Regions from separate parts of the Variovorax sp. AB1(2024) genome, predicted to be linked through region 3. Evidence: predicted binding sites of a transcription regulator. Region 3 holds the regulator's gene; each other region holds the start of a gene.
What was found. The regulator LexA, encoded in region 3, represses DNA repair genes until DNA is damaged. The targets are predictions, from matches to a motif close to ACTGTATNNNNATACAGT.

Region 1: the regulator LexA is predicted to act here: its motif matches at 2,737-2,754, upstream of recA (recombinase RecA).
Region 2: the regulator LexA is predicted to act here: its motif matches at 4,885-4,902, upstream of WIX39_RS21920 (DNA topoisomerase IV subunit B).

What each region holds. Positions count from the first base shown of each region.
Region 1 covers NZ_JBBHKP020000001.1:753,778-761,283, reverse strand. Annotated here, with positions in the region: gene WIX39_RS03720 (sensor histidine kinase) at 1-1,402, opposite strand, end outside; gene WIX39_RS03715 (response regulator transcription factor) at 1,440-2,114, opposite strand; gene WIX39_RS03710 (MarR family winged helix-turn-helix transcriptional regulator) at 2,187-2,672, opposite strand; gene recA (recombinase RecA) at 2,817-3,923, shown strand; gene recX (recombination regulator RecX) at 3,972-4,433, shown strand; gene WIX39_RS03695 (SRPBCC family protein) at 4,414-4,848, shown strand; gene WIX39_RS03690 (mandelate racemase/muconate lactonizing enzyme family protein) at 4,858-5,967, opposite strand; gene WIX39_RS03685 (transporter substrate-binding domain-containing protein) at 5,973-6,794, opposite strand; gene WIX39_RS03680 (amino acid ABC transporter ATP-binding protein) at 6,845-7,506, opposite strand, start outside.
Region 2 covers NZ_JBBHKP020000001.1:4,711,286-4,718,791, forward strand. Annotated here, with positions in the region: gene parC (DNA topoisomerase IV subunit A) at 1-1,393, opposite strand, end outside; gene WIX39_RS21910 (lytic transglycosylase domain-containing protein) at 1,444-2,346, opposite strand; gene WIX39_RS21915 (hypothetical protein) at 2,366-2,824, opposite strand; gene WIX39_RS21920 (DNA topoisomerase IV subunit B) at 2,855-4,852, opposite strand; gene WIX39_RS21925 (MFS transporter) at 5,011-6,234, shown strand; gene WIX39_RS21930 (hypothetical protein) at 6,253-6,393, shown strand; gene WIX39_RS21935 (class I SAM-dependent methyltransferase) at 6,413-6,982, shown strand; gene dapA (4-hydroxy-tetrahydrodipicolinate synthase) at 7,061-7,506, shown strand, end outside.
Region 3 covers NZ_JBBHKP020000001.1:3,447,056-3,454,561, reverse strand. Annotated here, with positions in the region: gene WIX39_RS16135 (asparaginase) at 1-715, opposite strand, end outside; gene lexA (transcriptional repressor LexA) at 789-1,472, shown strand; gene WIX39_RS16125 (hypothetical protein) at 1,602-1,964, shown strand; gene WIX39_RS16120 (D-2-hydroxyacid dehydrogenase family protein) at 2,055-3,062, shown strand; gene WIX39_RS16115 (MFS transporter) at 3,059-4,216, shown strand; gene WIX39_RS16110 (3-hydroxyacyl-CoA dehydrogenase) at 4,348-5,868, shown strand; gene WIX39_RS16105 (oxepin-CoA hydrolase, alternative type) at 5,880-6,659, shown strand; gene WIX39_RS16100 (Crp/Fnr family transcriptional regulator) at 6,721-7,440, shown strand; gene WIX39_RS16095 (phosphotransferase) at 7,458-7,506, shown strand, end outside.

The sequences.
Region 1 (7,506 bases), 2.7 Mb from region 3:
CCCCCGGCGGATGCTTGCCGGGATGCGCATCCTCCAGCCTTACCTGCGCGCGGTGCTGGTTCGCGATCTCGCGCACGATCGGCAGCCCCAGCCCCGAGCCGTCGGCCTCGTTGCCGAGCACGCGGTAGAAAGGCTCGAACACCAGCTCGCGGTCGGCCTCGGCGATGCCGGGGCCGTTGTCCTCCACCTGCAGCAGCAGCACGTGGCCGAAGGGGTCTGCCAGCACGCGCACGGTGATCAGGCCCGGGCGCTCCGGCGTCGATGGCGTGTAGTTCAGCGCGTTGTCGACGAGGTTGCGCACCAGCTCCTTCAGCAGCGTCTGGTTGCCGTCGAACATCACGCCGGGCGCGCCCGCCTCGGCGCCGTCGTAGCCCAGGTCGATGCGCTTCTCGATGGCCCGCGGCACCGCCTCGCGCACCACCTCGATGGTGAGCCGCGCCAGGTCGCAGGGCTGGTGGTGCACGTTGGCGCTGTTGCCTTCGGCGCGCGCCAGCGACAGCAGCTGGTTCACCGTGTGCGTGGCGCGCTTGCTGGCGCGGCCGATCTGCTTGAGCGACTGCTTCAGCTCGTCGGCGTTGGCGCCTTCGCGCTGCGCCAGGTCGGCCTGCATGCGCAGGCCCGCCAGCGGCGTCTTGAGCTGGTGCGCCGCGTCGGCCAGGAAGCGCTTCTGCGTGCCGATGGAATCGTTGAGCTTGTCCAGCAGCTCGTTCACCGAAGACACCAGCGGCACCACTTCGAGCGGCACCGACGATTCGTCCAGCGGGCTCAGGTCTCCGGGGCGCCGTTCGCGGATGCGCGCCTCCACCACCGACAGCGGCTTGATGCCGCGCACCAGCGCCAGCCAGATCAGCAGCACCGCCAGCGGCAGGATCGCGAACTGCGGCAGCAGCACGCCCTTGATGATCTCGGCCGCCAGCACCGACTGCTTCTCGCGCGTCTCGGCCAGCTGCAGCAGCGAGGGCGGCACGTCGTCGCTGCCGCTGGCCAGCCACATCGAGGCCACGCGAACCGGCTGGCCGTGCACGTCGCTGTTGTGCAGGAACACCTGGTTGGGCGGCAGCGGCTCGTCGAGGCCGGGCTGGGGAATGTCGCGCTCGCCGCTCAGCAGCGTGCCGTGGCCGTCGAGCAGCTGGTAGTAGACGTGGCCTGCATCGTCGGCCCGCAGGATCTCGCGCGCCGACTGCGAGAGCACGAACTGCGTGTGCCCTTCCTTCACCGTCACCAGCTCGGCCAGCGCCTTCACGTTGTGCTCGAGCGCGCGGTCGAAGGGCGCGTTGGCGATGCCCTGCGCCACCAGCCAGGTGACGCCGATGCTCACCGGCACCAGCAGCAGCAGCGGCGTGAGCATCCAGTCGAGGATCTCGCCGAACAGCGAGCGCTGCGCGCGCTGGAACAGCTTCACCGGGCTCGCTCCCAGGCTTCGCGCATGAAAAGGGGCATCAGTTCTGGATCTTCTCGAGGCAGTAGCCCAGCCCGCGCACCGTGGCGATGCGCACCGGGCCCTTCTCGATCTTCTTGCGCAGCCGGTGGATGTACACCTCGATCGCGTTGAGGCTCACCTCCTCGCCCCATTCGCAGAGGCGGTCGACCAGCTGGTCCTTGCTCACCAGCCGGCCGGCGCGCTGCAGCAGCACTTCGAGCAGGCCGAGTTCGCGCGCCGACAGCTCGATCATCTTGCCGTCGATGGTGGCCACGCGGCCGGCCTGGTCGTACACCAGCGGGCCGTGGCGGATCGCGTTGCTGGTGGTGCCCATGCCGCGGCGCGTGAGGGCGCGCACGCGGGCCTCGAGTTCCTGCAGGCTGAAGGGCTTGGCCATGTAGTCGTCGGCGCCGTTGTCCAGGCCCTTGACGCGCTCTTCCACGCTGTCGGCCGCCGTGAGCACGAGCACCGGCAGCTGCGAGCCGCGCGCGCGCAGGCGCTTCAGGATCTCGATGCCGTGCAGGCTGGGCAGCCCGAGGTCGAGGATCAGCAGGTCGAATTCGTCATGGGTCATGAGCGCGGTGTCGGCCTGCGAGCCGTTGGCCACGTGGTCGACCGCCGCGCCCGAGGTGCGCAGGCTGCGCAGCAGGGCATCGGCCAGCACTTGGTCGTCTTCGGCAATCAGAATCCGCATATGCGCCACCTCCGGCCTGTTTGGGTGTCGGGCGCCCGGCGGCGCCGTCGACGTTTGTCTCTGCCTCGAAGTCTAGCCCGCTGTATAGGCTTCCAGTCCGATGGTTACCACGGTGGCGATGTCGTCGCCCACGCTGCTGCGGAACTCGCGCTCGGCCTGCGTCACCGCGCCGTGGAAGGCGTCGAGCCAGGCCAGCCCGTCGGCCGTGAACAGCACGCGCCGGGCCCGCGCGTCGAGCGGATCGGGGCCGCGCGTGACCAGGCCCCAGGCCTCGCATTGGTCCACCAGGGCGCCCATCGCCTGCTTGGTCATGCCGGCGCGCTCGGCCAGCTCGGTGAGGCGCGAGCCCTCGCGCGCCAGGTGCCGGGTGATGTGGATGTGCGCCGCGCTCACCTGCGCGCGCGCCGCGAGGTTCGACAACGCCAGCGGCACGTCGACGTCGTGCGCCATCAGCTCCAGCACGCGCTCGTCGAAACGGCGCATGGCGTGGCCCAGCAGACGGCCCAGGTGGGTCTGCCGCCAGGCGTCGGGATCGGTCGGAAAGGCGGTTTCGCTCATGCGCCAAATGGTAAAGCAAACTGACCAAAAAACAGGTTTACGCAGCGGCATCAGCCCCTACACTACTGTTCAAGCATCCAGCCTGTGGTTAAAAGCAGATGGGTGAAACCAGACACAAACCGTTGATATTCAAGGAGTTTCCACATGGACGCAGTCGTCAAGGGCGCAAGCATCTCGGTCGCCAACAGTGAAAAAGCCAAGGCGCTGCAAGCCGCGCTGGCCCAGATCGAAAAGCAGTTCGGCAAGGGCACGATCATGCGGCTCGGCGAAGGCGAGGCGCTGGAAGACATCCAGGTGGTCTCCACCGGTTCGCTGGGCCTGGACATCGCGCTGGGCGTCGGCGGCCTGCCGCGCGGCCGCGTCATCGAAATCTACGGCCCTGAATCCTCGGGCAAGACCACGCTCACGCTGCAGGTCATCGCCGCCATGCAGAAGCAGGCCGGCACCTGCGCCTTCGTCGACGCAGAACACGCCCTCGACGTGCAATACGCCCAGAAGCTCGGCGTCAACCTGTCCGACCTGCTGATCAGCCAGCCCGACACCGGCGAGCAGGCCCTCGAAATCGTCGATTCGCTGGTGCGCTCGGGCGCCGTCGACCTGATCGTGGTCGACTCGGTCGCCGCGCTCACGCCCAAGGCCGAAATCGAAGGCGAAATGGGCGACTCGCTGCCCGGCCTGCAGGCCCGCCTGATGAGCCAGGCGCTGCGCAAGCTCACCGCCACCATCAAGAAGACCAACTGCATGGTCATCTTCATCAACCAGATCCGCATGAAGATCGGCGTGATGTTCGGTTCGCCCGAAACCACCACCGGCGGCAATGCGCTGAAGTTCTACGCCTCGGTGCGCCTGGACATCCGCCGCATCGGCACCATCAAGAAGGGCGACGAGGCCATCGGCAACGAAACCAAGGTGAAGGTGGTGAAGAACAAGGTCTCGCCCCCGTTCAAGACGGCGGAGTTCGACATCCTGTTCGGCGAAGGCATCAGCCGCGAAGGCGAGATCATCGACATGGGCGTGACCGCCAAGATCGTCGACAAGTCGGGCGCCTGGTATGCCTACAACGGCGAGAAGATCGGCCAGGGCCGCGACAACGCGCGCGAGTTCCTGCGCGAGAACCCCGAGCTGTCGCGCGAGATCGAGAACAAGGTGCGCGAGTCGCTGGGCATTCCGCTGCTGGCCGCCGATGCCGGCTCCACGCCCGAGAAGCCGCAGAAGGCCGCCAAGGCCGAGAAGGCGGACAAGGGCGAGTAACAAGCCCCCGAGCGCGGTCCCCTGCCGGGCCGCGCGAGCGGTTCCCGCATGGCATTCGACGCCCCGTCCCTCAAAGGCCGCGCACTGCGCCTGCTGAGCCAGCGCGAGCATTCGCGCCTGGAGCTGGAGCGCAAGCTCGCCAAGCATGAAGAAGAGCCCGGCACGCTGGCCAAGGCGCTCGACGAGCTGGCCGCCAAGGACTTCATCAGCGAGCCGCGCGTGGTGGCCTCGGTGCTCAACCAGCGCGCGGCCCGCTCCGGCGCGCTGCGGGTGAAGCAGGAACTGCAGGCCAAGGGCATTGCGCCCGAGGCCATCGCCGAAGCGGTGGCCGGCCTGCAGGAAACCGAGGTGGAGCGCGCCACCGCCCTCTGGCGCCGCCGCTTCGACGCCGCGCCCGCCGACGCGAAGGAACGGGCCAAGCAGATGCGATTCCTGATGGCGCGCGGTTTCTCGGGCGCCGTCGTGTCCAAGGTACTCAGGAGCGACTTCGATGAAATCGACGACGAATGAAGGCAGTGCTGCCGTCCAGTCCCGCGTCATCACGCAGCGCGTGGCCTGCGAATGGCGCCGCGCCTATGTGCTGGCGGCCGATCCGAAGCGCCTGCCCGACTGGGCCAGCGGCCTTTCGAAGAGCGCGCTGGTGCCGCACGGCGACCACTGGATCGTGCGCACGCCCGAGCGCGGCGACGCCCGCATGCGCTTCGCGCCGTGCAACGACTTCGGCGTGCTCGACCACTGGGTCGCGCCCGAAGGCGTGCCCGAGGTCTACCTGCCTTTTCGCGTGATCGGCGTCGGGTCCGACGCCTGCGAGCTGCAGTTCACGCTGTTGCGACAGCCGCACATGGACGACGCGGCCTTCGAGCGCGACGCCGGCTGGATCGCGCGCGACCTGCAGTCGCTGCGCAGCCTTATCGAAGCCGACTGACCGGCCGGCTCAGCCGCGCAGCACCAGCGGCGTGAACTTGCGCCGCGCCTTCAGCTGGTCGGCATCCCACTCGATGCCCAGCCCGGGCGTTTCCGGCGCCACCGCATGCCCGTCCTCGATGCGCAGGCGGCTTGTCGTCAGGTCGTCGAGCTGCGGGATGTATTCGACCCAGCGCGCATTCGGCACGGCGGCGCACAGGCTCACGTGCAGCTCCATCAGGAAGTGCGGGCACATCGCGATGTTGTGCGCCTCCGCGAGGTGCGCGATCTTCAGCCACGGCGTGATGCCGCCCACCCGCGCCACGTCGGCCTGAACGATGGAGCAGGCGCCCTGCTGGATGTATTCGGCGAACTGCGACGGGTGGTACATCGACTCGCCCACCGCGATCGGCACCGATGTGCTGGCCAGCAGCTGCGCATGCGCGCGCACATGCTCGGCCGGCATCGGCTCCTCGAACCACGCGAGGTCGAGCGGCGCGTACTGGCGCGCACGGCGGATGGCCTCGGCCACGGTGAAGCTCTGGTTGGCATCCACCATCAGCTCGAAATCCGCGCCGACCGCTTCGCGCACGGCCGACAGGCGCGCGATGTCCTGCGCCACGTGCGGCTTGCCGACCTTGATCTTCGCGCCCAGGAAGCCGTCGGCCCTGGCGGCCAGTGTCTGCTCCACCAGCTGCGAGGGCTCGATGTGAAGCCAGCCGCCTTCGGTGGTGTAGACCGGCACGCGCTGCTGCGCGCCGCCGGCCAGCTTCCACAGCGGCAAGCCTGCCGCCCGCGCGTTGCGGTCCCACAGCGCGGTGTCGATCGCCGCCAGCGACAGGCTGGTGATCGCGCCCACGGCGGTGGCGTGCGTGTGGAAGAACAGGTCGCGCCAGATGGCCTCGTACTGCTGCGGGTCGCGCCCGATCAGCCGCGGCGCCAGGTGGTCGTTCAGCAGCGCCACGATGGACGAGCCGCCCGTGCCGATGGTGTACGTGTAGCCGGTGCCCGACGAGCCGTCGTCGCAGCGCACCGTGACCATCACGGTTTCCTGCGTCACGAAGGACTGGATGGCGTCGGTGCGCCTGACCTTCGGCGCGATGTCGATCTGCGCGATCTCGACCTGGTCGATCTTCGCCATCGCGATCAGCCTGCGTTGCGCGTCACGTCGGCCGGCAGGTCGGCGCCGTGGAACTTCTTGTAGATGGTGTTGAGCTCGCCGCTCTTGAGCTGCGCCTTCACGAACTCGTCGAGCCTGGCCTTCAGGCGCGGTTCGTTCTTGCGCATGCCGATGGCCATCATGTTGACCTTCATGGTGAACTTGGGCTCCATCTGCTTGGCCGGGTTCTTGTCGTTGATGGTCTTCAGCAGCGGCGGCGCGGTGGCGAAGATGTCGGCCTGACCGCTCACCACGGCGGTGATGGAGGTGGCGTCGTCGTCGAAGCGAACGATCTGCGCGCCGGCCGGCAGGATCTTCGTCACTTCCTGGTCGTTGGTGGTGCCGCGCGTGGCGATCACTTTCTTGCCCGCGAGGTCCGCCGGGCCCGTGATGTTCATGCTCTTGGGCGCGCCCACCACGGCCAGGATGGCGGCGTAGGGCACCGAGAAGTCGACCACCTTCTCGCGCTCGGGCGTGACCGACATGCTGGAGATCACGATGTCCGCCTTGTCGGTCTGCAGGAAGGGAATGCGGTTGGCGCCGGTGGTCGGCACGATCTCCAGTTCGAGGCCCAGGCTCTTGGCCAGCAGGCGCGCGGTTTCGACGTCGGAGCCGGTGGCGTTGAGCTTCTCGTCCTTCAGGCCGTAGGGCGGCACGGCCAGGTCGATGGCCACGCGGATCTTCTTGGCGGCCATGATGGTGTCGAGCTGGTCGGCATGCGCCGCGCCGCCGGCGAAGGCGAGCGGCAGTGCCAGTGCGAGCGCGGAAAGCAGTGCGCCGCGGCGCCGGGCGAGGAAAGAGCGGGTCATCGATGGTCTCCTGGAGTTGTTGATGAAAGCGGGTTTCGGTGGCGCGCGGCTCAAAGTCCGGTGCCGATGAACTGGCGCAGCTCCGGCGTCTGCGGATTGCCGAGGATGCTGGCGTCGCCCTCCTCCCACACCAGCCCCTGGTGCATGTAGATGACCTTGTCGGCCACGCCGCGCGCGAAGGCCATCTCGTGCGTGACGAGGATCATGGTCATGCCTTCGGAGGCGAGCTTCTCCATCACCTTGAGCACTTCGCCGGTGAGCTGCGGGTCGAGCGCGGAAGTGACTTCGTCGAACAGCATGAGCTGCGGCTTCATCGCGAGCGAGCGCGCGATGGCCACGCGCTGCTGCTGGCCGCCGGAGAGCTGCTCGGGGTAGGCATCGGCCTTCTCGGCCAGGCCCACGCGCTCGAGCACTTCCATGGCGATGGCGCCGGCTTCCGAGCCGCTCATCTTCTTCACCGACTGCGGCGCGAGCGTGATGTTCTGCTTCACCGTGAGGTGCGGGAACAGGTTGTAGCTCTGGAACACGATCCCCACGTCCTTGCGCAGCGCGCGCAGGTTCAGGGCGGGGTCGTGCACCGCGTGGCCGCAGCACCGGATGGTGCCGCTGTCGATGGTCTCCAGCCGGTCGATGCAGCGCAGCGCCGTGCTCTTGCCCGAGCCGCTCTGGCCGATGATCGCCACCACCTGCCCGCGCTGGACCGAGAACGACA
Region 2 (7,506 bases), 1.3 Mb from region 3:
GGCGCAGCCGGATTTCGAGGATGTCTTCGGCCTGGCGTTCGCTGAGGTTGAAGCGCGCGATGAGCGCCGCCTTCGGGTCTTCCGCCGCGCGGATGATGGCGATCACCTCGTCGATGTTCAGCAGCACCAGCTGCCGGCCTTCGAGGATGTGGATGCGGTCCATCACCTTGTTGAGCCGATGCCGCGAGCGCTTCTCGACGGTGACTTCGCGGAACGCGATCCACTCGTTGAGCATCTGGCGCAGCGACTTCTGCGTGGGCTTGCCGTCGATGCCGACCATCGTGAGGTTGATCGGCGACGAAGTCTCCAGCGAGGTCTGCGCGAGCAGCGTGGTGATGAACTCTTCCTGGCTGATGCGCGAGGTCTTGGGCTCGAACACCAGGCGCACGGCGGCGTCCTTGCTGGACTCGTCGCGCACCACGTCCAGCACCGACAGCATCGCGGCCTTCAGCTGGGTCTGGTCGGCGCTCAGGGCCTTCTTGCCGGCCTTGACCTTGGGGTTGGTGATTTCCTCGATTTCCTCGAGCACCTTCTGCGTGCTGACGCCCGGCGGCAGCTCGTTGACCACCAGCTGCCACTGGCCGCGCGCGAGTTCCTCGATCTTCCAGCGCGCGCGCACCTTCAGCGAACCGCGGCCGGTGCGGTAGGCATCGGCGATGTCGCTCGCGTTGCTGATGATCTGCGCGCCACCGGGGTAGTCGGGGCCGGGCACGATGGCGAAGAGTTCTTCCTCGCTGAGCTTGCCGTTCGACTTGATCAGCGCCACGCAGGCGTCGGCAATCTCGCGCAGGTTGTGGCTCGGGATTTCGGTGGCCAGGCCCACCGCGATGCCGCTCGCGCCATTGAGCAGCGTGAACGGCAGCCGCGCGGGCAGCAGGCGCGGTTCTTCGGTGCTGCCGTCGTAGTTGGGAATGAAGTCGACCGTGCCCTCGTCGATCTCGTCGAGCAGCAGGCTGGTGATGCGCGCCAGGCGTGCTTCGGTGTAGCGCATGGCGGCGGCACCGTCGCCGTCGCGGCTGCCGAAGTTGCCCTGGCCGTCGACCAGCGGATAGCGCTGCGAGAAGTCTTGCGCCATGCGCACCAGCGCGTCGTAGGCCGCCTGGTCGCTGTGCGGGTGGAAGCGGCCGAGCACGTCGCCGACCACGCGCGCGCTTTTGACCGGCTTGGCGCCCACGGTGCCGTTGGTGCCCCCGAAGCCCAGCCCCATGCGCGACATCGAATACAGGATGCGCCGCTGCACCGGCTTCTGGCCGTCGGACACATCGGGCAGCGCGCGGCCCTTGACCACGCTGAGGGCGTATTCGAGGTAGGCGGTCTGCGCGTAGTCGGCAAGGGTGAGGGTGGTGTCGCCGTCGGTGGGACCCTGGAGATCGAGCGGTGGTTGGGAGTCCATGAAGAAGAGAGAAAGAAAAACTGTTGCGGGCTGCGTGCTTGCTTGCGCGCTCAGCCCGGATTGACTGCCTCGTCCGATGCCTCGGCCGCGCCGGTCGGCGTGGCTGGCGTCTCGGGAATGTCGGGCATGGTCGGCATGTTGCGCGGCGTGTCCGACGGCATGTTGCCCCGGTTGATCGCGCCGCCCTGCGGCACCGTCAGCTCCATGCGGATGCGCCCCGGCGTCTTGCCGCCGCGCACGCTGCCACCCGTCGCCACGGAGGGCTTCAGGTACGCATAGAGCTGCAGCACGGTCTGCACGTAGTTCTGCGTTTCCTTGTAGTTCGGGATCTTGTTGCCAGCGCGCTGCACGGCGCCCTCGCCCGCGTTGTAGGCGGCAATGGCGAGTTCGATCTGGCCCGGGAACATCGCGATCAGGTCGCGCAGGTAGCGCGAGCCCGCGGCGATGTTGATGCGCGGGTCGAACAGCTTCTTCTCGATGGTGCTGCGCTTGTCCGCCGACACGCCATAGCGCTGCGCGGTGGCGGGCATCAGCTGCATCAGGCCCATCGCGCCCTTGGGCGAGACCGCCTGCGCGTCGAAGCCCGACTCGGTGGCGACCAGCGCCTGCAGCAGTTCGTAGTCGATGGCGTGCTTGCTCGATGCGTCGCGCAGCGCGGCCTTGGCGGTCTTGTAGCCGGGCGAGGCCTCGAACATGGCGAGCAAGGTTTGCGAGGCCTGCGGCACCTTGCCGTCGATGCCGCGCGCACCGCGCCCGAGCGGAGAAATGCCTTTGGTCGTGTCGAAGCTCTGGCCGCCGCGAAAGAAGATCTGGTAGCGCTCGTCGATTTTTTCGGAGGCGAAGTGCGCGACGCCCTTGCTGTCGATGTAGCCGTAGATGTCGGCGGCGTGCGCGCCCTGCTGCGACAGCACCAGGGCTGCACAAAGCATGAAGGGGCGGAACCAGCGTTTCATTGCGATGCGGTCCTGGTCGTCACAGCCGCCAGCCGTAGCGCTTGCGGCGCTCGGCATGGACCGCAGCGTCGTCGCCCATGCTTTGTGCGTGGCCGCCGCCCTTCAGTCCGACCCAGAGCGACATGCCACCCAGCGCAAGCACGAGGAAAAAGACGGGCACGTGTTCGAGTTCGACGCCGGTGAAGATCATCGACACGGCCAGGCCCAAGAAGACCAGCGCGGCGCTCCAGCAAAGGATACGGCGCGTCCAGAGCCACGTGGCAGCGGCGATCCGTTCGATTCGGCTGGGCTCGGCGTTGTCATTGACCGCGTCATCCCACCACCCCATCCAGACGAATAGGAACGCCAGCAACAGGACGAGGCCGGCAAAGAACAGGTCTGGCGGCGTGACCTCCGGATAGGCGCGCACCAGCATCAGGATTGCGCCAGAAGCGCAAGCCCCTGCCAGCGAACCACAAATGATCTTGTGACTGTCCATGCCCTGTCTTGAGGAATATTCCGGTCGGAATCAGACGTCGATATCGACGTCGTCGGCGCGCAGTTCCATGAGCTCGCGCCGCGCCGCCGCTTCGCCCTTGCCCATCAGCTTGGTGATCTCGCCCTGGGTGGACGTGAAGTCGAAACGGCCCAATTGGACCTGCATCAGGCGGCGGGTGTCTGGATTGAGCGTGGTTTCCCACAATTGTTCCGCGCTCATTTCGCCCAGGCCCTTGAAGCGGCTGATGCTCCAGGCGCCTTCGCGCACGCCGTCCTTGCGCAGTTTGTCGAGCGTGGCGGTCAGTTCGCCCTCGTCCAGCGCGTAGACCTTGGAGGCCGGCTTCTTGCCGCGCGCGGGGGCATCCACCCGGAACAATGGCGGTTTTGCGACATACACGTGGCCGGCTTCGATGAGCTTGGGGAAATGGCGGAAGAACAGCGTGAGCAGCAGCACCTGGATGTGCGAGCCGTCCACGTCGGCATCGCTCAGGATGCAGATCTTTCCGTAGCGCAGGCCGCTCATGTCGGGCGTGTCGTTGGGGCCGTGGGGGTCGACGCCAACGGCCACCGAGATGTCGTGGATTTCGGTGTTGGCGAAGAGGCGGTCGCGCTCCACTTCCCAGGTGTTGAGCACCTTGCCGCGCAGCGGCAGGATGGCCTGGCTTTCCTTGTCGCGGCCCATCTTGGCGCTGCCGCCGGCGGAGTCGCCCTCGACCAGGAAGACCTCGTTGTGGCTGATGTCCTTGCTCTCGCAGTCGGTCAGCTTGCCGGGCAGCACGGCCACGCCGGAACCCTTGCGCTTCTCGACCTTCTGGCCGGCGCGCTGGCGCGTCTGCGCGGCCTTGATGGCCAGCTCGGCCAGCTTCTTGCCGTAGTCGACGTGCTGGTTGAGCCACAGTTCGAGCGCGGGCCGCACGAAGCTCGACACCAGGCGCACCGCGTCGCGCGAGTTCAGGCGCTCCTTGATCTGGCCCTGGAACTGCGGGTCGAGCACCTTGGCGCTGAGCACGTAAGAAGCACGCGCGAACACGTCTTCGGGCAGGAGCTTCACGCCCTTGGGCAGCAGCGAGTGCAGTTCGATGAAGCCCTTCACCGCGGTGAACAGGCCGTCGCGCAGGCCGCTTTCATGCGTGCCGCCGGCGCTGGTGGGAATCAGGTTGACGTAGCTCTCGCGCACCGGCTGGCCGTCTTCGGTGAAGGCCACGCACCAGTCGGCGCCCTCGCCTTCGGCGAAGTTGTCGGCGTTCTTGTCGGCATGGCCTCCGCCTTCGAACAGCGGAATGACGGGGTCGCCGTTGAGCGTCTGCATCAGGTAGTCGCTCAGGCCGCCCTTGTAGAGCCACTGCTGGCTTTCCTTGGTCTTTTCGTTCGTGAGCGTGACGCTCACGCCGGGCATCAGCACGGCCTTGCTGCGCAGCAGGTGCGTGAGTTCGCCCATGGGCAGCGCGGAGGTCTCGAAGTACTTGGCGTCGGGCCATGCGCGCACCGTGGTGCCCTGCTTGCGCTCGCCGGCCTCGAGCTTGCGCACCTCGAGTTGCTCGATCACGTCGCCGCCGCTGAAGGCCAGCTTCGCCACCGAGCCCTCGCGGTGGGTCGACACCTCGAGCCGCTTCGACAGCGCGTTGGTCACCGACACGCCCACGCCGTGCAGGCCGCCCGAGAAGCTGTAGGCGCCGCCCGAGCCCTTGTCGAACTTGCCGCCGGCATGCAGCCGGGTGTAGACCAGCTCGACCACGGGCGCTTTTTCCTCGGGGTGCAGGCCGAAGGGAATGCCGCGGCCGTCGTCCTCGATGCTGACCGAGCCGTCGGCATGCAGCGTGACCTTGATCTTCTTGCCGTAGCCCGCGAGCGCCTCGTCGGCGGCGTTGTCGATCACTTCCTGAATGATGTGCAGCGGGTTGTCGGTGCGGGTGTACATGCCCGGGCGCTGCTTGACGGGCTCCAGGCCCTTGAGCACGCGGATGGAGCCTTCCGAGTAGCCGGAGGACGCGGACGAAGAATTGGGGGGAGTCTTGGGGGGAGTCGCCATGGGGGCGGATTGTAGTCAGTCGCCGCCAAACAACTGGATACCCATACAGGAGGCGCTTTGATGCCCGGCGCGCATTGAAACGACGCCTATAAATCATCAATGGCTTTGGCCGCCGGGCCGCCTGCCGAAGCAGCCATGTCGCTACATTCGACGCCATCATGCAAACGCCAGTCCGCACTCTTTCGATCAAGCAAGTCCTCTTCTGCGGGGCGATGATCGTCACGCTCTCCATGGGCATCCGCCACGGCTTCGGCCTGTGGCTGCAGCCCATCACGCAGGCGCAGGACTGGAGCCGACAGACCTTCTCGTTCGCGCTTGCCGTGCAGAACCTGTCGTGGGGCATCTTCGGCGTGTTCGCGGGCATGCTGGCCGACCGCTTCGGCGCGTTCCGGGTGCTGATCGGCGGCTCGGTGTTCTATGCGCTGGGGCTGTTCGGCATGGCGCATTCGCCGACGCCGCTGCTGTTCACACTGAGCGCCGGCGTGCTGATCGGCGCCGCGCAGGCGGGCTCGACCTACGCGGTGATCTACGGCGTGATCGGCCGGCAGATCCCGGCCGAGCGGCGCTCCTGGGCCATGGGCGTGGCGGCGGCAGCCGGCTCGTTCGGGCAGTTCCTGATGGCGCCCGTCGAAGGCTGGCTGATCGGCCACCTGGGCTGGCAGACGGCGCTGGCCGTGGTGGCGGTGCTGGTTCTGGTCATCGTCCCCCTGGCCTTCGGCCTGCGCGAGCCCAGGACCGAAGCCCTGGCCGGCCACCGCGACCAGTCGGTGCTGCAGGCCGTGGGCGAAGCCTTCCGCTACCCCAGCTTCGGGCTGCTGATGGCGGGGTATTTCGTCTGCGGCTTCCAGCTGGCGTTCATCGGCATCCACATGCCGACCTACCTGCGCGACAAGAGCCTGCCGGCCGACGTGGCCGGCTATGCGCTGGCGCTGATCGGGCTGTTCAACGTGTTCGGCACCTACACGGTCGGCCTGCTGGGCCAGACGCTGGCCAAGCGCAAGATCCTGGCGGCGATCTATTTCGCGCGGGCGGTGTCGATCGCGCTGTTCCTGCTGGCGCCCATTTCACCGATGAGCGTGTATGTGTTCTCGGCGGCCATGGGCTTCCTGTGGCTTTCCACCGTGCCCGCGACCAACGCCATCGTGGCGGGCATCTTCGGGGTGGCGCACCTGTCGATGCTCAGCGGCTTCGTGTTCCTGAGCCACCAGGTCGGCTCTTTCCTGGGCGTATGGCTGGGCGGCTACCTGTACGACACCACGGGCAGCTACGACATCGTCTGGTACATCGCCATTGCGCTGGGCGTGTTCGCGGCGCTGATCAACCTGCCGGTGAAGGAAAGCGCCATCGCCCGGGCGCCCCGGCCGTTGGGCGCGGCGGGCTGATTGCGTATAAAGAGCGCCATGACACCACGGATGCGCCACCACATCGTGCACGCCGGCTGGCTCGCCGCCGCGCTGGTGGTGCTGGGCGGCGTGTTCGCCATGTACGTGCATCCGGAGTTCCTGGTGACGCTGGTGGACCAGATCTGGTCCTGTTTCTGACCCCGTTTCTTGATCCGCCATGAAAGATGCAGCCACTGCGCACGGCTCGGGCGCGCCTTCCGAATGGATCGTCCACTGGTCGCACCTGCTCGCGCCCCGCGCCAGCGTGCTCGACGTGGCCTGCGGATCCGGGCGGCACGTGCGCTGGTTCGCCGGGCGCGGCCACGCCGTGACGGGCGTCGACCGCTCGCCCGAAGCCGTGGCGGCGGCCGGCGCCTTTGGCCGCGTTGTCGAGGCCGACATCGAATCCGGGCCATGGCCGTTTGCCGGCCAAGCCTTCGGCGCGGTGGTCGTCACGCACTACCTCTGGCGGCCGCGCATGGCCGACATCGTGGCCGCGGTGGCGCCTGGCGGCGTGCTGCTCTACGAGACCTTCGCGGCGGGCAACGAGACCGTGGGCAAGCCCTCGCGGCCCGACTTCCTGCTGCAGCCGGGCGAGCTGCTCGCCGCCTGCACCGGCCTGCGCGTGGTGGCCTATGAAGACGGTTTCGAGCCCGAGCCGGCCCGCTTCGTCCAGCGCATCGCCGCCGTGCGGGAGGCCGGAAACGCCCCCGGCCAGCCGCCCCGCCACGCCCTTAAGGGAAACTGAGGGGGCCGGGGGGCGTGTTTCCGGCGGCGCCGGAGTAAGTAGAATCGGCGCTTTCGTCCACCGACAAAGAGATTCCCCTTGGAGCAACTGACAGGCAGCATCGTCGCGCTCGTCACGCCGATGCACGACGACGGCAGTGTCGATTACCCCGCCCTGCGGCGGCTCATTGACTGGCACATCGACGAAGGCACTGACTGCCTCGGCGTGGTCGGCACCACCGGCGAATCGCCGACGGTCGATGTCGAAGAGCACTGCGAAATCATCCGCGTCTCGGTCGAACAGGCCAAGGGCCGCGTCCCCGTGATGGCAGGCTGCGGCGCCAACTCCACCAAGGAAGCCATCGAGCTCGCCAAGTTCGCCAAGGGCGTGGGCGCCGACTCCCAGCTCCAGGTCGTGCCGTACTACAACAAGCCCACGCAAGAGGGCCAGTACCAACACTTCAAGGCCATCGCCGAGGCCGTGGGCGACCTGCCCATCGTGCTCTACAACGTGCCCGGCCGCACGGTGGCCGATATGGCGCACGA
Region 3 (7,506 bases):
CCTCGACGACCGCACCGCTCGCGCCGGCATGGCTCATGACGATCTCCACGCGAGGCCACTGGACGGCGGCCGCCTCGAAGATCTTCGAAGCCGGCAGCGCCCCGCCCTCGGGCCACGCCCTCACGCGGCGCACTTCACCTTCTTCCACATAGCCAACCACGCCTGCATCGCCTGATGCGAAGGCATCGAGTCTGTAGGTGTGGACTTTCTGCACGTCGGCGCCACTGTGGATCGCGCCGGCGCACACCACGGTCACACCCCTCGCACCCGCTGCCAGAGCCACGCCGATGGCATCGCGCACGTTCTGCGGACCATCGGGCGACAGCGCGCTCGCCGGGCGCATGGCGCAGGTCAGCACCACAGGCTTCGCGCACGCCAGTACGGAATGCAGGAAGAAGGCCGTCTCCTCCAGCGTGTCGGTGCCGTGCGTAACCACCACGCCCGCCACGTCGGGCTCGGCCAGCCAGTGCGCGCAGCGCTGCGCGAGCTTTTGCCAGGTCTCGAAGGACATGTCCTTGCTGTCCAGTTGCGCGACCTGCTCCGCCACCAGCGTCACGCCCTGGGGCGCCTCGATGCCGCCCAGAAGGTCCGCTACGCCTACCTGCCCGGCCGTGTAGCCGATGTTGTCGCCGCTGCTGGCGGCCTTGCCGGCAATGGTGCCGCCGGTGCCCAGCACGACCACGCGGCGCAGTTCAGGCGAGGGGAAATCGGGCATGTCTTGTCAACTTTTTAAAACTGGTTAAAAATACAGGTACTGGATATCTAGCCAGTGCCGCAAGGAACCACATATGCAGTTCGCCGTGAAGCTTACAGCCCGCCAGCAGCAGATCCTGGACTTGATCCAGAGCGCCATCGCCCGAACCGGCGCGCCACCCACGCGCGCCGAAATCGCCAATGAACTCGGGTTCAAGTCGGCCAACGCGGCCGAAGAGCACCTGCAGGCATTGGCCCGCAAAGGTGTCATCGAACTCGTCAGCGGCACCTCGCGCGGCATCCGCCTCAAGGGCGACGCCCTGCGCTCGCTGAACGAAACGCGTCACCGCGAAGGCGGCCAGTTCTCGCTCTCGCTGCCCGGCATGGCGCAACTGGCGCTGCCGCTCATCGGCCGGGTCGCCGCGGGCTCGCCCATCCTGGCGCAAGAGCACGTCGACCAGACCTACTACGTCGAGAACACACTGTTCCAGCGCCAGCCCGACTACCTGCTCAAGGTGCGCGGCATGTCCATGCGCGATGCCGGCATCATGGACGGCGACCTGCTCGCCGTGCAGGCCACCAAGGAAGCGCGCAACGGCCAGATCGTGGTGGCGCGCCTGGGCGACGAGGTCACCGTCAAGCGCCTGAAGCGCAACAAGCAGGTCATCGAGCTGCACGCCGAGAACCCCGACTACCCGACCATCATCGTCCAGCCCGGCGAGCCCTTTGAGATCGAAGGCCTCGCCGTGGGCCTCATCCGCAACACCATGCTGATGTAGGCCTGCTGGCAGCAGCACTCACCCGGCCGCGACAGGTGGCGGGCGTATGGCGCGAAGTCGCCATCACCCTGTCGCGGCCGATTCAAGAAATCCTGCCTGTGTTCAACCTCATACTTTTTTGGAGTTCACATGGGAATCGCCCTCCTCGCCATCGCTGATTTCTGGATGCCGCTGCAATCGCTCGCCAACCGTTTGATTCCGGCACGCCGCCCTCATCGCCACGCCCCGCTCGACCACAGCGAGAGTTCCGCCGGCCTGCGCTATGTCGCGGTGCGACCCTCTTGCGGCGCGACGCCACCGGCGGCTGCAGCCACCGCGCCGGCGCGCCCGTTGCGCGTGGTGCGCGTGGTCGACGGAAAGGGCCAGCAGCGCAGCAACCGTGTCGTGATCTCCGGCCGCATGGACGACGTGTGCGCGGAGCTCGACCGTCTGGCGGCCCTCGAAGCGGCCGAAGCCATGGTCACCGCGCCCCGCTCCACACGCCTGCACTGAGGCGCGGCCCCCTGGGAGAGCCCGTCGGCAGTGGGTATCCAAACGTTCGGGGGTGCGACATCCCAATGCTGCGAGGCACAATGGCACGCCATGAATATTGTGATCCTCGACGACTATCAGGACGCCGTGCGCAAACTGCGCTGCGCCACCAAGCTGGACGCGTACGCAGCCAAGGTCTACACCAACACGGTCAAGGGCATCGGGCAACTCTCGGTTCGCCTCAAGGACGCCGACGTGATCGTGCTGATTCGCGAGCGCACACAGATCTCCCGGCAGCTCATCGAGAAGCTGCCCAAGCTCAAGCTCATTTCGCAAACGGGTCGCGTCGCGGGCCACATCGACGTGGCGGCCTGCACCGAGCGCGGCATCGCCGTGGCGGAAGGCTCTGGCTCCCCCCAGGCACCTGCCGAGCTCACCTGGGCGCTCATCATGGCCGCCATGCGCCGGCTGCCGCAATACATCAGCAACCTCAAGCACGGGGCGTGGCAGCAGTCGGGCCTCAAGTCGGCCTCGATGCCACCCAATTTCGGGCTGGGCTCGGTGCTTAAGGGCAAGACGCTCTGCATCTGGGGCTACGGCCGCATCGGCCAGCTGGTCGCGCGCTACGGGCAGGCCTTCGGCATGCAGGTCGTGATCTGGGGGCGTGAAGCCAGCTGCGCCAAGGCCCGCTCCGACGGCTTCCAGGTGGCGCAGAACCGCCAGGAGTTCTTTGCAGCCGCCGACGTGCTGTCGGTCCACCTGCGGCTCAACGACGAAACCAACGGTCTCATCACGCTCGAGGATCTCTCGCGCATGAAGCCGACGGCGCTGTTCGTCAACACCTCGCGTGCCGAGCTGGTCGAGGCCGACGCGCTGCTCGCGGCGCTCAACCGTGGCCGCCCCGGGCTGGCCGCCATCGACGTGTTCGAGAGCGAGCCGCCGCTGCAGGGCCACGCGCTGCTGCGGCTGGAGAACTGCATCTGCACCCCGCACATCGGCTATGTCGAGCAGGAGAGCTACGAGAGCTACTTCGGCCAGGCCTTCGACAACGTCGTGAGCTACATCAACGGCAATCCCACGAACATCGTGAATCCCGGCGCGCTGCAGGTTCGCCGGTGAGCCGGCCCGCGCCCAAGGGTGCGCTCTGGGCGCTGCTGGTCGGCAACTTCGTGATCGGCACGGGCGTGATGGTCGTGCCCGGCACGCTCAATGAAATCAGCGCTTCGCTGGCCATTTCGGTCGCCACCGCAGGCCAGTTGATCACCGCCGCGGCGGCGGTGATGTGCATCGGCGCGCCGCTGCTGGCCGCCGCCGTCGCGGGGTGGGACCGCCGCCAGCTGCTCGCGCTCACCCTGCTCTGGTATGCGGCGGGCCACGCTCTCGCGGCGCTCATGCCGAGCTTCGGCGCGCTGCTGCCGGTACGCATGCTCACGGTGATCGCGCCGGCCATCTTCACGCCCCAGGCCGCAGCCTGCGCCGGCCTGCTGGTACCGCCCGAGCAGCGCGGGCGCGCCGTCACCTTCGTGTTCCTGGGCTGGTCGATGGCCTCGGTGCTGGGCCTGCCCATCGGCGCGCTGATCGGCGGGCACCTGGGCTGGCGCATGGCCTTCGTGGCGGTTGCGCTGCTCAGCGTCGTGAGCGCGGCATCGATCTGGCTCACCCTGCCCGCCGGCATTCGCCCGGCGGCACTCACAGCCGCCGCCTGGTCGCGTGTGCTGCGCAGTCCGGTGCTGATGGGCATCGTGGCGGTGACGGCGCTGCAGGGTGCCGGGCAGTTCGTGCTGTTCAGCTATTTCGGCCCCATCCTCAAGCAGAGCTTCGGTGCGGACGCCACCACGCTGAGCGTGATGTGGGCCCTGTTCGGCGCCTGCGGGCTCATCGGCAACATGGTGGTCAGCCGCTTCATCGACCGCGTCGGGGCCGGGCGCATGGTGCTGGTCACTACCTCGCTGATCGCGCTGAGCCTGCTCTTGTGGCCGACCGCTTCCACGCTCGCCTGGCTGGCCGTGCTGCTGGTGCCCTGGGGGTTGGGCTGCTTCGCCACCAATTCGGCCCAGCAGGCCCGCTTGGTGGGCCTGGCGCCGGCCCTCGCGCCGGGCTCGGTGGCGCTCAACAGCTCCGGCATCTATACAGGCCAGGCCGTGGGCGCTGCGCTCGGCGGCTGGCTGCTGGCGCACGACGCGGCGGCCTGGATGAGCTGGGTCGGTTTCGGCGTCATGCTGGTGGCCATCTCGCTCAGCACCGCCATCAACCGCAGCCGCCGCCCGGCCTGAAATCGCGCCCCCGCGTAAAACCCGTCACGCCCCGCCCGCGCGCAACTGCAAAATCGCAGGTGACGACAGCGCTTGCGTCGACGCCTGCGCGGCAGGCCGGATACCCCTCAACCAGCGAAAATCTTCAGCAAATGACAGTGAACTACACCCGAATCGGCGTCATAGGCGCCGGCGCCATGGGTCGCGGCATCGCGCAGATCGCCGCCCAGGCAGGCAGCGAAGTGCTGCTGCTCGACAGCTTCGCGGGCGCCGCGGAGCGCGGCCGCGAAGCCCTCGCCGCCCAATGGAACAAGCTGCACGAAAAAGGCAAGATCGACGCCGCCGCGCGCGACGCGTACGTCGCCCGCGTCAGGGCGGTCGATTCGATCCAGGCGCTCGCCGGCTGCGACCTGGTGGTCGAGGCCGTGGTCGAAGACCTGGAAGTCAAGCGCAAGCTGTTCCGCGAACTCGAAGGCGTGGTGGCCGAGAGCGCCACGCTGGTCACCAACACCTCTTCGCTGTCGGTGACGGCCATTGCGGCCGGGCTCGCCCGCCCCGAGCGCGTTGCGGGCTTCCACTTCTTCAATCCCGTGCCGCTCATGAAGGTGGTCGAGGTGGTGGCTGGCTTCAAGACCGCCCCCGCGGTCTGCGCGCAGCTGGCGGGCTACGCCAGGCAGATGGGCCACAGCGCCGTGCAGGCGCAGGACACCCCCGGCTTCATCGTCAACCACGCGGGCCGCGGCTACGGCACCGAGGCGCTGCGCATCGTCAGCGAAGGCGTGGCCGATTTCGCCACCATCGACCGCATCCTCAAGGACCAGGCGGGCTTTCGCCTCGGCCCGTTCGAGCTGCTGGACCTGACGGCGCTCGACGTGTCGCACCCGGTGATGGAGTCGATCTACCACCAGTACTTCGAGGAACCGCGCTTCCGCCCGAGCGTGATCACCGCGCAGCGCCTGGCCGCCGGCGCGCTGGGCCGCAAGACGGGCGAAGGCTTCTACCGCTACGCCGACGGCGTGATGCAGCAGGTGCCCGAGACCCCCGCGCCCGTGGTCGACGGCACGCCGTCGGTGTGGGTGTCGCCACGCGCGGCGCGCCGCGCCGAACTCCTGCGCCTGGTGAACACGCTGGGCGCGCAGATCGACAGCGGCGCCGCGCCCGCGCCGCATTCGCTGATCCTGGTGGCACCGCTGGGCTTCGACGTGACCACGGTCGCCGCCGTCGAGCGCCTGGACGCCACGCGCACCATCGGCATCGACATGCTGATCGACGACGCCGCCACCAAGCGCCGCGTGCTCGCCACCAATCCGGCCACGCGCCGCGACATCCGCGACGCCGCGCACGCCCTCTTCGCGCGCGACGGCAAGGCGGTGAGCGTGATCCGCGACAGCGGCGGCTTCGTCACGCAGCGCGTGATCGGCACCATCGTCAACATCGCAGCCGACATGTGCCAGCAGCGCGTGTGCACGCCGGCCGACCTCGAGACCGCGGTGCAGCTGGGCCTGGGCTACCCGCGCGGCCCGCTGGCCATGGGCAACCTCTACGGCCCGACCAACATGCTCGAGGTGCTGTTCAACCTGCAGACGGTGTATGGCGATCCGCGCTATCGCCCGAGCCCGTGGCTGCGCCGCCGCGGCGCGCTGGGCCTGAGCCTGCTGCACGAAGAAGAATAAGCAGGCAAACCATGACCGCCGAACTCAAGAGCACCAGCGAAGGCAGCACCATGGTGCTGACCATCTCCAACCCGACCCAGCGCAATGCGCTGGGCCCCGAGATCTACGCCGCCGGCATCGAGGCGCTCAACGGCGCCGAGGGCAGCGCGGAGATCCGCAGCGTCGTCATCGTGGGCGAAGGCGAATGGTTCTGTGCCGGCGGCTCGCTGCAGCGGCTGCTGGCCAACCGCCAGCTCGACCGCTCGGTGCAGGCCGAGAGCATCGAGGGGCTGCACAACTGGATCGACTCGATCCGCACCTTCCCCAAGCCGATCATCGCGGCGGTCGAGGGTGCCGCCGCCGGTGCCGGCTTCTCGCTGGCGCTGGCCTGCGACTTCGTGGTGGCGGCGCGCGACGCCATCTTCGCGGCCTCCTACAGCAACGTGGCGCTGTCGCCCGACGGCGGCCTGAGCTGGCACCTGGGGCAGCAGCTGCCGCGCCAGCTGGCGAGCGAATGGCTCATGAACGGCGAGCGCATCGGCGCGCCGCGCCTGCATGCGCTGGGCATGGTGAACGAGCTGACCGAAAACGGCCAGGCGCTGGCCGGCGCGCTGGCACTGGCGGGCAAGCTCAACACCCGGGCGCCCAACTCGCTGGCCAGCATCAAGGAACTGCTGAGCGACGCGCGCGGCGCCACGCTGGCTTCGCAGCTCTCGCAGGAGCGCGACCACTTCGTGCGCAACCTGCACCATCCGAACGCGGGCATCGGCATTGCCGCGTTCCTCGAGAAGAAGCCGCCGCAGTACGAGTGACCGCGCGCTGCGTCGCTCCCGTGACACCCATCAGCTTTTCAGTCGCCGAGAGGACAGACCAATGGACGACCCCATTCTTACTATCGAAGAACGTGAAGCGATCAACAGTGGTCGCTGGTTTTCTTCCCTATCTCCATCGCTACGGCACGACATCCTCCGATGTGCTTTCGTCAAACGCTACAAGGACGGCGACCTGATCGCCGCCCGCGGCGACCCGCCCGATCACTGGATCGCCTGCGCCAAGGGCGCGGTGCGCGTCAGCTCGACGGCGGTCTCCGGCAAGCAGGTGACGCTGACCTACGTGGAGCCGGGCATCTGGTTCGGCGACGTGGCGATGTTCGACGGGGACCGGCGCACGCACGACACCTACTCGCACGGCGACAGCACCATTCTTTGCGTGGCGCGCGCCGATTTCCAGAAGATCCTGGCGTCGCACGTGGAGCTGTACGAAGCGCTGATGCGGCTGCAGGCGCGCCGCATCCGCACGCTGTTCGGGCTGGTGGAAGACCTCAACACCCTGCCCCTGCGGGCGCGGCTGGCCAAGCAGCTCATCCACCTGGTGCGCAGCTACGGCGTGCCCAACCTGGACGACGGCAGCCAGATGCGCATCGGCCTGCAGCTGGCGCAGGAAGAACTGGCGCAGCTGCTGGGCGCATCGCGCCAGCGGGTCAACCAGGAACTCAAGACGATGGAGCGCGAGGGCACCATCCGGATCGAGCCGGGCGGCCTGGTCGTGCTGGATCGCGCGGCCTTGATGCGCGTCTCGGAAGCTGAAAGCTAGAACAAAGACAAACTGACATGAGCCAGCAGGACTTCTCCAACTTCATCGGCACCCGCGCCGTCTCGC